2 linked regions of the Tistrella bauzanensis genome follow. The protein of the gene in region 1 interacts with the protein of each later gene in a pairwise test. Links are inferred from orthologs where the notes say so. Each region holds a gene or a part of one and is shown on either strand. Other genes may lie near its edges.

Evidence for each region. Proteins that work in one complex are often made in the same cells at the same time.
Region 2: the proteins of tsaE (region 1) and rlmB interact in binary tests that used the Escherichia coli proteins (3 or more experiments, as listed by UniProt). The link is inferred for Tistrella bauzanensis from one-to-one orthologs.

The regions. Positions count from the first base shown.
Region 1 is NZ_BMDZ01000012.1:16,722-22,369, forward strand. Bases 1-2,996 are described here. They hold tsaE (tRNA (adenosine(37)-N6)-threonylcarbamoyltransferase complex ATPase subunit type 1 TsaE), read left to right. Parts: upstream 1-1,198; coding sequence 1,199-1,795; downstream 1,796-2,996. Other genes in these bases: IEW15_RS07295 (bifunctional folylpolyglutamate synthase/dihydrofolate synthase), read left to right, coding at 1-194; IEW15_RS07300 (alpha/beta fold hydrolase), read left to right, coding at 252-1,148; IEW15_RS07310 (aminoglycoside phosphotransferase family protein), read left to right, coding at 1,792-2,925. Also shown: IEW15_RS07315 (nucleotidyltransferase family protein), read left to right, coding at 3,018-3,764; double-strand break repair protein AddB, read left to right, coding at 3,858-5,648. UniProt on the Escherichia coli protein: Required for the formation of a threonylcarbamoyl group on adenosine at position 37 (t(6)A37) in tRNAs that read codons beginning with adenine.
Region 2 is NZ_BMDZ01000024.1:11,172-16,685, reverse strand. Bases 1,047-3,978 are described here. They hold rlmB (23S rRNA (guanosine(2251)-2'-O)-methyltransferase RlmB), read left to right. Parts: upstream 1,047-2,015; coding sequence 2,016-2,942; downstream 2,943-3,978. Other genes in these bases: IEW15_RS11380 (sensor histidine kinase), read right to left, coding at 2,831-3,978; tuf (elongation factor Tu), read right to left, coding at 1,047-1,396. Outside these bases: more of tuf, read right to left, coding at 206-1,046; more of IEW15_RS11380, read right to left, coding at 3,979-4,474; IEW15_RS11375 (response regulator transcription factor), read right to left, coding at 4,461-5,213; IEW15_RS11370 (DegQ family serine endoprotease), read right to left, coding at 5,480-5,514. UniProt on the Escherichia coli protein: Specifically methylates the ribose of guanosine 2251 in 23S rRNA.

The DNA.
Region 1 (5,648 bases):
ATCCGGAGCATCTTGCCGCCGCCGCCCGCGCGCGCGGCCTGGATGCCGCCGCCGCCGCCGACTGGCGCCAGGCCGTCGGCGATGCCGCCGGCGACCCGCCATCGCGCATCCTGATCTGCGGCTCGCTCTATCTGGCCGGCGCGGTTCTGGCGGCGGTCGATGCACCGCGCCCGGCGGCGATATCCGCCGCCTGACCATCCGTCCCGCCCCATCTGCCGTCCACAATCCGACACGCGAAGGAACTCTGCGTCGTGACCGTCATCGAAACCCGTCTGGTCGATCTGGACCACATGACGATCGCCTGCGCCGAGCTGGCACCGGAGGTGCCGGAGGGGCTGCCGGTGCCAGACGGATGTCCGGTCATCTTCATCAACGGCCTGTCGATGCAGGCCACCGACTGGCCGGCGGCGCTGCTGGATGCCGTGCGCCGGACCCACCCGGTGGTGGTGTTCGACAACCGCGATGCCGGGCTGTCCAGCGCCTTCGGCCCCGTGGTGCTGGGCGATCAGGGCGCACCGCCGGCCACGCCCTACACCCTCTATGACATGGCGGCCGATACGGTGGCCCTGCTCGACCATCTGGGGTATGACCGGATGCATCTGGTCGGCTATTCCATGGGCGGGCGCATCGCCCAGATCATCGCCGCCAACCATCCCGGCCGGGTGGCGTCGCTGGCCTGCATGATGTCGTCGGGTGGCCAGCGGCGGGTGGAGGCGGCGGCGGAGGTGCGCGACGCTTTGGGGGCGGCCCGTGCCGAGAGCCTGCTGCGCGCGCCCGATGTCGCGCTGTTCGTGGCCCAGTCTCGCCTTCTCGACGGCACGGCGCTGACGGCCGGCGATGACGAGCACCGCGACCGGATCGAGGCTGCCGTCGCCCGCAGCTATCGGCCGCTGGGCACCGGCCGGCAGATGGCGGCGGTGGAGGCGGCGGGGGACCGCGCGGACCTGCTGGGGCGCATCACCTGTCCCACCCTGTTCATCCATGGCACCGCCGATCCGGTGGTGCCTTTCGCGCAGGCCGCCCAGGGTGCTGCCCGCATCGCCGGCGCGCGGCTGCATCCGATCGAGGGGCTGGGCCATCTGCCGACCCGTGCCGCCCTGGACCGGATCATCGCGCCGCTGGTGGCGCATATCGGGCTTGCGGGCTGATCTGTCCCGCGCCCCTTGCTCGATGCCGGTCAACAGGCTAGAACGCCCCGATGACAGCACCATCCGGGAATAGGCCCTGCCGGTCGCTCGACACCGGCGGTGCCGGCGGTTCGCCGCGGCCGATCCGCCTTGCGCGTGAGGCGGATACCACGGCGTTTGCCCGCGGGCTGGCGCCGGTTCTGCGCGATGGCGGCATGGTGCTGCTGGATGGTGATCTGGGGGCCGGCAAGACCGCCTTTGCCCGTGCGCTGATCCGCAGCCTCGCCGGCGCCGACATCGATGTCCCGAGCCCGACCTTCACCCTGGTGCAGAGCTATGCGCTCGACGGCGTCGAGGTCACCCATGCCGATCTCTACCGCATCGACGATCCCGACGAGATCGACGAACTGGGGCTGGAGGATGCCGCAGCCGGCGGTCTGGTGCTGGTGGAATGGCCTGAGCGTGCCGGTGGCCGGCTGGATCGCGACGCGCTCAGGCTCCGTTTCTCCATCGCCGATGATGGCGCGCGCGTGGTCACGATCGATGCGCCGGGCGACTGGACGGCGCGGCTCGGGCGTCATACCTGTGAACTTCCCGCGGATGATGCCGGTGATGCTGAGGCACCCGATGCGTCCGGCCCATCCGCCCCGTCACGGAATGATCGATGACCGACGTCCCACCCGTCACCCCACCCGCCATCCCGGTGGTCATGGCCGCCGGCGCCGAGCCGGAACCGCGTGATCTGGAGCGGGCGCGCTTCATCGCCCGCGCCGGATGGCGCGGTGCCGAGCGGGTGGTCCTGGCCGGCGATGCCTCGTTCCGCCGCTATGACCGGCTCCGCCTCGACCGCCAGACGGCGGTGCTGATGGATGCCCCGCCCCCGCACGAGGATGTCGGGCCGTTCCTGAAGGTCTGCGCGCATCTGAAGGCGCTGGGCCTGTCGGCACCGACGGTGCTGGCCGCCGATGCCGATACCGGCTTCGTGCTGCTGGAGGATCTGGGCGACGATCTGTTCCGGGTGGCGATCGACCGCGATCCCACGCTGGAGACGGCGCTCTATGCCAGTGCCGTCGATCTGCTGGCCGATCTGCACGACCGGCCGGGCGCGGCGGCGCTTGACGTGCCGGTCTATGGCCCTGATGTGCTGCTGACCGAATCGCTGCTGCTGATCGACTGGTACTGGCCGCTGGCGCTGGGCCGCACGGCCACGGATGCCGAACGCCAGGGCTTCATCGCCGTCCTTGAACCGCTGCTGGCCACGGTCGGCGTGCCACAGGTTCTGGTGCTGCGCGATTATCATGCCGAAAACCTGCTCTGGCTGCCCGGCCGTCGCGGCACGGCGCGGGTGGGCGTGATCGATTTCCAGGATGCGTTGATCGGCCATGCGGCCTATGACCTGGTGTCGCTGCTGGAAGACGCGCGGCGCGACGTCGCTCCCGATCTGGCCGAGGCGATGGTCGGTCGCTATCTGGCGCGCCGGCGTGGCCTCGCTGGCGACAGTGCCGCCGGTGATGCCGATGGCGGCGCCGGTCATACCGAGACCTTCCGCACCGCCTGCGCGGTGCTGGGCGCCCAGCGCAACATGAAGATCGCCGGCATCTTCGCCCGCCTGCATCTGCGCGACGGCAAGCCCCGCTATCTGGACTATCAGCCCCGGGTGTGGCGGATGATCGAACACGATCTGCTGCACCCGGCTCTGCACCCTCTGGCCGAATGGCTGGACGAGCATCTGCCCTGGGACGCCCGTGGTCGCACCACGGCGGTTCCGCCCGGCCCTGTCGAAGGAGACCCCGCATGACCACCTCCGATCTGTCCGGTCATTCTGGTCTGTCCGGGTCTGCGACGGCAGATCATTCCAAGCCGGCGGCGGGGCGGCCCGGCAGCGGCGGCATGCCGGCCAGCGCCATGGTGCTGGCGGCGGGGCTCGGCACCCGCATGCGGCCGTTGAGCGATGATCGCCCCAAGCCGCTGGTCGAGGTCGCCGGCCGGCCGCTGATCGACTGGACGCTCGACCGGCTGGTCGAGGTGGGCGTGCCGCGGATCGTGGTCAACACCCATCATCACGCAGCCAGGCTGTCGGCGCATCTGGCGGGGTTGCGGGCCGAACTGGCCACGCGCTCAGGGGGTGCGATCGAACTGCTGGAAAGCCACGAGGACACGCTGCTCGAAACCGGCGGCGGTGTCGCGAAGGCGCTGCCGCTGCTGGGCGACGCGCCGTTCTTTGTGTCCAATTCCGACCAGATCCTGCTGAACGGCCCGACCCACGCCTGCGAGGTGCTGGCGCGCGCCTTCGACCCGGAACGCATGGACGCGCTGCTGCTGCTGGTGCCGATGCCCTATGCGCTGGGTTATGGCGGCACCGGCGATTTCGTCATGGACCAGCTGGGTCAGTTGCGCCGCCGCCATGAATGGGAAGTGGCGCCCTATCTCTATTCCGGCCTGCAGATCCTCAGCCCGGCGCTGTTCACCGACCTGCCCGACGGGCCGTTCTCGCTCAACCTTTTGTTCAACCGGGCGATCGAGCGTGAACGCCTGTATGGCGTGGTGCATGATGGTGTCTATATGGCCGTCGGCACGCCACAGGCGGTGCGGCTGGCCGACCGGGTGGTGCGCGGCCGCCATGACCTGATCGGCTGATCCCGTAACCGGCTGACGCCGAGGGGGCGGGCACCGGCGGTCGCGGATGCAGGGGGATCGCCGGTATGAGCACCAGATCATGAGCGCCAGATCATGAGCGACAGCACGATGTCGGCCGCCGGCCGCCGGGGCCGCAGCGCTGCCCTTGCCTGCCGGTTTCCATCCGGGGTGTGGCGGGTGCCGGCGGGCATTCCGTTTCTGGATGTGCTGGCTCGCGGGCTGATCGATGCCGCCGGCGGCGATCCTGAGCGGCTGGGCCGGATGACCGTGCTGCTGCCCACGCGCCGGGCGATCGACGAACTGGCCCGTGCCTTTCTGGTCGCCGCCGATGGCCGCGCCGCTCTGCTGCCCCGGCTGAAGCCGCTGGGCGATGTCGAGGCCGACGAGCTGATGCTGGCCGAGGCCGGTGATCCGGGGGCCGCTGCCGACATCCTGGCCCTGCCGCCGGCGATGTCGCCGCTGGCCCGGCGGATGCGGCTGGCGCGGCTGATCGAACGCTGGAGCGCGCGCGATCATGGCCAGAGCCTGACGCTGGACGAGGCGACCCGGCTGGCCGATGCCCTGGCCCGCCTGCTCGATGAGGCGCTGGTCGAGGATGTCGACCTTGCCCGGCTCGACCGGCTGGTGCCCGAGGCCCTGGCCCGGCACTGGCAGGAGGTGCTGGCCTTCGTCGACATCATCCGCCGTTTCTGGCCCGAGATCCTGGCCGAGTCCGGTGCGATCGACGCCATCGACCGCCGCAACCGGCTGTTGCGCGCCGAGGCCGCCCGGCTTGCGGCCGAGCCACCCGCGGACCCGGTGATCATCGCCGGATCGACCGGCAGCCAGGCGGCCACACGGGCGCTGATCCGGGCGGTGGCCGGTCTGCCCCAGGGCGCCGTGGTTCTGCCGGCGCTGGACGAGACCCCGGATGCCGACACCCTGGTGGCGATCCGCCAGGATCCGACCCATCCGCAAAATGCCCTGACCCGGCTGGTCGACGAGCTGGGGCTGACCGCCGCGGCCATACCGGTATGGCCGGCGGTGACCCGCGACCAGATCCGCGCCGGTCGCGACCGCCGCATCCTGCTGGCCGAGGCTTTCCGCCCGGCCGAGACCACCGACCGCTGGGCCAACCTGTCGGTGGTGGGACCGACGTCGCTGGACGGGCTGGACCGGCTGGACGCGGCCGATCCGCGTGCCGAGGCAACGGCGATCGCGGTCGCCATGCGGGCTGTGCTCCAGACCCCTGAGCAGACCGCGATCCTGGTCACCCCCGACCGCCGGCTGGCGCGGCGGGTGACCGGCGAGCTGCGCCGCTGGGGCCTGAACCTCGATGACAGCGCCGGCCGGCCGCTGATGGCGAGCGGGCCGGCGGTGTTTCTGGATCTGATCGCCCGGGCCGCCGCCGAGCGGCTGGCGCCGGTGCCGCTGCTGGCGCTGGTCAAGCATCCGCTGGCGGCGGGCGGCCTGCCGCCAGGGCAGTTTCGCGCCGGCGGCCGGTTGCTGGAACGAACCCTGCTGCGCGGCCCCAGGCCAGCCCCCGGTATGGCCGGGCTGCGCGCGGCGCTGGATGGCGCGCTGGCGGATACCGGCGCCCGCGATCATGGCCGCATCCAGGCCGTGGCCGCGACGCTCGGACCCTGGATCGAGCGGCTGGACGAACGCATCGGCGATTTCGCGGCGATGATGACCGATGGCGAGGCAGGGTTCGACGAGTTGCTGGATGCCCATGTCGCCGCCGCCGAAGCCCTGGCCGAGACCGGCGCCGCCGATCTGGCCGCCACCGCCGCTGCCGCCACCACCGCCACCATCGCCGACGACATCACCCCGGCCCTGGCCCAGACCGGCGCCGAGCGGCTGTGGCGCGGCGAGGCCGGCGAGGCGCTGATGCAGGCGCTGGCG
Region 2 (5,514 bases), on another replicon or contig:
CGTCATGCCCCGCTTGTCGAGGGGCTTTCGACAGCATTTTGCCCGGAAATGCGCGCCATGCCGACGGCAGGCGTCATGCCATGAACATCCCTGGACCGCCGCGCCGAAATGCCGCGGCCCCTGCCCGGCACGAAGCCTGGCAGGGGCCGCAGAACCAGGGCCCGACGGTCCGCGAACGGCCTGTCGGGCTTAATCTTACCGTCGATCAGGCGATGACCTTGGCGACGACGCCGGCGCCGACGGTGCGGCCACCTTCGCGGATCGCGAAGCGCAGGCCCTCATCCATGGCGATCGGCGAGATCAGCTTGACCATGACCGACACGTTGTCGCCGGGCATGACCATCTCGGTGCCTTCCGGCAGCGTGATCACGCCGGTCACGTCCGTGGTCCGGAAGTAGAACTGCGGACGGTAGTTGGTGAAGAACGGGGTGTGACGACCGCCTTCTTCCTTGGTCAGGATATAGGCTTCCGCCGCGAACTCCGTGTGCGGGGTGATCGTGTTCGGCTTGGCCAGAACCTGGCCGCGCTCCACATCCTCACGCTTCGTGCCGCGCAGCAGCACGCCCACATTGTCGCCGGCCTCGCCCTGATCCAGCAGTTTGCGGAACATCTCGACGCCGGTCACCGTCGTCTTCGTGGTGTCACGCAGACCGACGATCGACACTTCCTCGCCGACCTTCACGATGCCGCGCTCGATACGACCGGTCACCACCGTGCCGCGACCCGAGATCGAGAACACGTCCTCGATCGGCATCAGGAACGGCTGATCCTTCGGACGATCCGGGGTCGGGATGTATTCGTCGACCGCGCGCATCAGCTCAAGGATCTTGTCGGCACCGATCGCCGGGTCACGGCCTTCGATGGCGGCAAGCGCCGAGCCCATGATGATCGGAATGTCGTCGCCGGGGAAATCATAGCTCGACAGCAGCTCGCGGACTTCCATGTCCACAAGCTCCAGAAGCTCCTCGTCGTCGACCTGATCGACCTTGTTCATGAACACGACCAGCGCCGGAACGCCGACCTGACGCGCCAGCAGGATGTGCTCGCGGGTCTGCGGCATCGGGCCGTCCGCCGCCGACACGACCAGGATCGCGCCGTCCATCTGCGCCGCACCCGTGATCATGTTCTTCACGTAGTCGGCATGGCCCGGGCAATCCACATGCGCGTAATGACGGTTCTCCGTCTGATACTCGACATGTGCGGTGTTGATCGTGATGCCGCGTTCCTTCTCTTCCGGCGCCTTGTCGATCGAGTCGTACGACGTGTAGGTCGCACCACCGGTCAGCGCCAGAACCTTCGTGATCGCAGCGGTCAGCGTCGTCTTGCCATGGTCCACGTGACCGATCGTCCCGATGTTCACGTGCGGCTTGCTGCGCTCGAACTTTTCCTTGCCCATCGTTGCTCAAACCCGACTTGAGAGCTGTACCGACTGAGACGACGCGAGACGACCCCCAAAACGCAACCAGCCCCCGATCGAAACCGGAGACATGTTCGCGAGGGCGGCTCTGACGTCAGGGATTTGGAGCGGGTGACGGGAATCGAACCCGCATAGCCAGCTTGGAAGGCTGGAGCTCTACCATTGAGCTACACCCGCGTCCGCGCGCGACGCGCGCCCCTTCAGGCGAAGAGGTCCGCACGCCCCGCGTCTGCATCCGCGACCAAGCTGCGCTGCAGGAGAAAAGTGGTGGAGGGGGTTGGATTTGAACCAACGTAGGGAAAACCCGGCAGATTTACAGTCTGCTGCCATTGACCGCTCGGCCACCCCTCCATGGGTGCGTCCTGCACCGCGCCTTGGCGACGGCACTATGGAAATTCGCGGGAAGAAGTCAACGGGAATGTTGCAGGGCAAGCAATCCATCGACACACTCCGGCGATCCGACGCGACCCGCATTGCTGCGGGTTAGCCTGACCCGGCTGGCGTTCCGGCCGAAACATCGCCCGATCAGGCGGCGTTTCGTCTGGTGCCCTGCCGTGTCCGGCGCGGTGTAGCGCGTTCGTAACCAAACCGAGGACCGATGTCAAACCCAGATCGTCATCGCCCGTCACGCAGCGGCTCATCCACAGGCCCCCGGGGCCGTCAGGGCAGCGGCCCGAACCGTCCCCGCGGGGGTGGCGGCGATGGCGGCGGGCTGTGGTTCTATGGCCGCCACGCGGTCGAGGCGGCGCTCGCCAACCCCGCCCGCAGCCTGCACCGTCTGATGGTGGCAGAACGCTCGGAAGCGGCAGGCGACCCGAAGCTCGCGGCCCTGGCCCGCGGCCGTGGCCTGGACGTGGAAGCCGTATCGCGGGCCGATATCGACCGCCGCTTCGGCGAGGACGCGGTCCATCAGGGCATCGCCCTGCACCTGGCCCCCCTGCCCGAGCGTGATCTTGACGCGACGCTGACCGCCGGCGCACCCTCCGGCACCGGCCTGGTCGTGGTGCTCGATCAGGTTACCGATCCGCACAATGTCGGCGCCATTCTGCGTGCGGCCGCAGCCTTCGGGGCGGTCGCCGTGGTCACCACCGAACGCCGGGCGGCGCCGGAAAGTGCTGTGCTCGCCAAGGCGGCCTCCGGCACGCTCGAAACCGTACCGCTGATCCGGATCGGCAATCTCGCCCGGGCGCTCGACGACCTGAAGCGGCTGGGCTGGTGGTGTGTGGGGCTGGACGGCCATGCCACGGCCGATATCCGCGCGCCCGGCCTGCCCGACCGGCTGGCGCTGGTGATGGGCGCCGAGGGGCCGGGCCTGCGCCGGCTGACCCGCGAGACCTGCGACCTGCTGGTGCGGCTGCCGATTTCGGATCAGGTGGAAAGCCTGAACGTGGCGACGGCGACCGCGGTGGCGCTCTATGCGCTCGGCCCCGGCCGCACGCCGCTGCCGGCCCCCACGCCCCCGCTTGGCGCCACGCCCCCGCTTGGCGCCACGCCCTCGGCTGGCGCCAAGCCCTCGTCAGCCTGACCGCCAGCCGCCGTCAGCTCGCTTTCGGCCGGCCGCGGCGCGCCGCCGTCGGCCGGCAACCTCAACTCCACGGCGAGCCCCGGCCCGGCGCCGCCGGCGGTGCCGGCTGTCCCGGCATCAGCGTCCATCAGCACCAGTCGCCCGCCATGCAGCCGGGTGACGGCATCGACAAGTGCAAGGCCCAAACCACTTCCCGGCAGACTGCGCGCCGGATCAAGCCGCGCGAAGCGCTCCACGACCCGCGCGCGCTCGGCCGCCGGCACGCCCGGCCCCCGATCGGCGACCCGGATCACGATCGCATCATCATGCGCGTCTCGGGCGAGTGATAGCACCACCGGCCCGGCGCCATGCTTCAGGGTGTTTTCCAGCAGATTGGCAACCGCCCGCTGCATCAGCGCCCGGTCGCCCGGCCGGGCGATGCCCGGGGCGATATGCACCGCCAGAACCCGGCCGGCATCCTCGAACAGCAGGTCATAGATCTCGCCCAGTTCGGTGACCAGCGCGCTCAGATCGACATCCGACCAGGCGGTGCGCCCGGCACCGCTTTCGGCGCGGCCGATCGCGGTCAGCGCCTCGAAAGTCGCGATCACCCGGTCGATCTCGGCCAGCGCCTCGTCCAGCCCGGCACGCGCCTCCGACGGGTCGGGCTGGCGCAGGGCCACCGCTTCCACCGTCACCCGCGCCCGCGCCAGCGGCCCGCGCAGATCATGGGCCATGGCATCCGATGCCACCCGGCTCGCGGTCATCAGCCGGCCGATTTCGTCGAGCATGGCGTTCACCGCCTGGGCCAGACGGTCGTATTCATCGCCACTGCCGGCGCGGGGCAGCCGTTCATCCAGGTCGCCGCCGACGATCCGGCGTGCCGCCAGCGCCATCGCATCCACCCGCGCCAGCGACCGGCGCGCCAGGATCCAGCCGCCATACAACCCCAGCACCAGCACCAGCCCCAGCGACCAGAACGACGCCTCGACCACCAGGTCCCGGAACCGGGCGCGCTCGGCCAGGTCGCGCCCGACCAGCAGCCGGAAGCCGCCGGCCAGGCGATAGACCCGGATCCGCGCGCGGCGGCCATCGGCGAGTTCGGCATCCAGCGTGCCATCCGCGGCCCGCTCGGCGGCCCGCGGCCAGCCGCTCAAGGTACCCTCGATCGGCACCCCGTCGGGGGCGGCCAGCAGATAGATCCCGCCCAGGCCGATGCCGCTGTCGCCGGGGCCGGGACCGCCGCCACGATCGCCGGGGCCGGCGGGCGACCGGATGCCCGACGACCGGATACCCGACCGCGCCCGCACCACCTCGATCAGCCGGCCCAGCCCCTCAAGGCGGTATTGCTCGGCAAGACCGCGCACCTCGGCATCCAGCGTCTGGTCGATCTGGCGGTCGATCAGCGCCAGCGCCGCCCAGGTGACCGATCCCAGCACGATCGCGGTCGAGGCCACGAACACGGCCAGATACAGCGCCACGATCCGCGCGGCCGAGGTCCGCCGCAGCCGCCGGAACAGGCCGCCGCCCTGTGCTGCATCAGTCACGGTCACCACCGGCCGCCGCGTCCCCACCATCCGGGTTGCCATCATCGGAGACACCATCGTCCGGGCCATCATCCGTCAGGCCGATCGAATATCCGCCGCCGCGATGGGTGCGGATCAGCGGCCGGCCGAAGCCGCGATCGATCTTCTGGCGCAGCCGGCTGACATGGACCTCGACCACATTGGTCTGGGGCTCGAAATGGAAATCCCACACCCCCTCATACAGCATCGCCCGGGTCACGACCTGGCCGTCATGGCGCATCAGGAATTCCAGCAGCCGGTATTCCTGCGGGCGCAGATCGATGGCGCGGCCGGCACGGGTCACGCGGCGGGTGCGCAGGTCGATGTCCAGATCGGCGATCACCAGCCGATCGCGGGCCTGCGCCTGTGCGGGACGCCGGCCCAGCGCCTCGACCCGCGCCACCAGTTCCACGGCCGCGAAGGGCTTCGACAGATAGTCGTCGCCGCCCGCCTTCAGCCCCCGCACCCGTTCATCGACATGGGCCAGCGCCGACAGGATCAGCACGGGCACGCTCTGGCCGGCGCCGCGCAGGGCACCCAGCACCGCCAGCCCGTCCAGTCCCGGCAGCATCCGGTCCAGCACGATCACGTCGTGGCCGCCGCCGGTCGCCAGAAACAGCCCGTCACGGCCGTCGCCGGCGCGGTCGACGACATGGCCCGCCTCGGTCAGCGCGCGGGCGACCTGGGCGGCGGTGCGGTCGTCATCCTCGATGATCAGGATCTTCATGATACCTCGGGCCTTGCCGGACGGATCGGAAGACGCGCCGGGCGGATCGGAAGACACCCCGGACGGATCGGAAAAACACGAACGGGCGGGTGCCGATGGTGGCACCCGCCCGCCGTCGCCCGCAAGCCCCGGCACCCGCGGGCCGGCCCCTGTGTCTGCCCCACAAGGCCATGCGCGCGATATCCGGAACCTGCGGCCGTCCGTCTCAGCCGCCGGCCTGCGGCTGATGCCCAGGTTGGCTGATGCACCGGTTACTGATGCACCGGTTACTGAATGGGCACGGCCACGAAGCGGCTCTCAT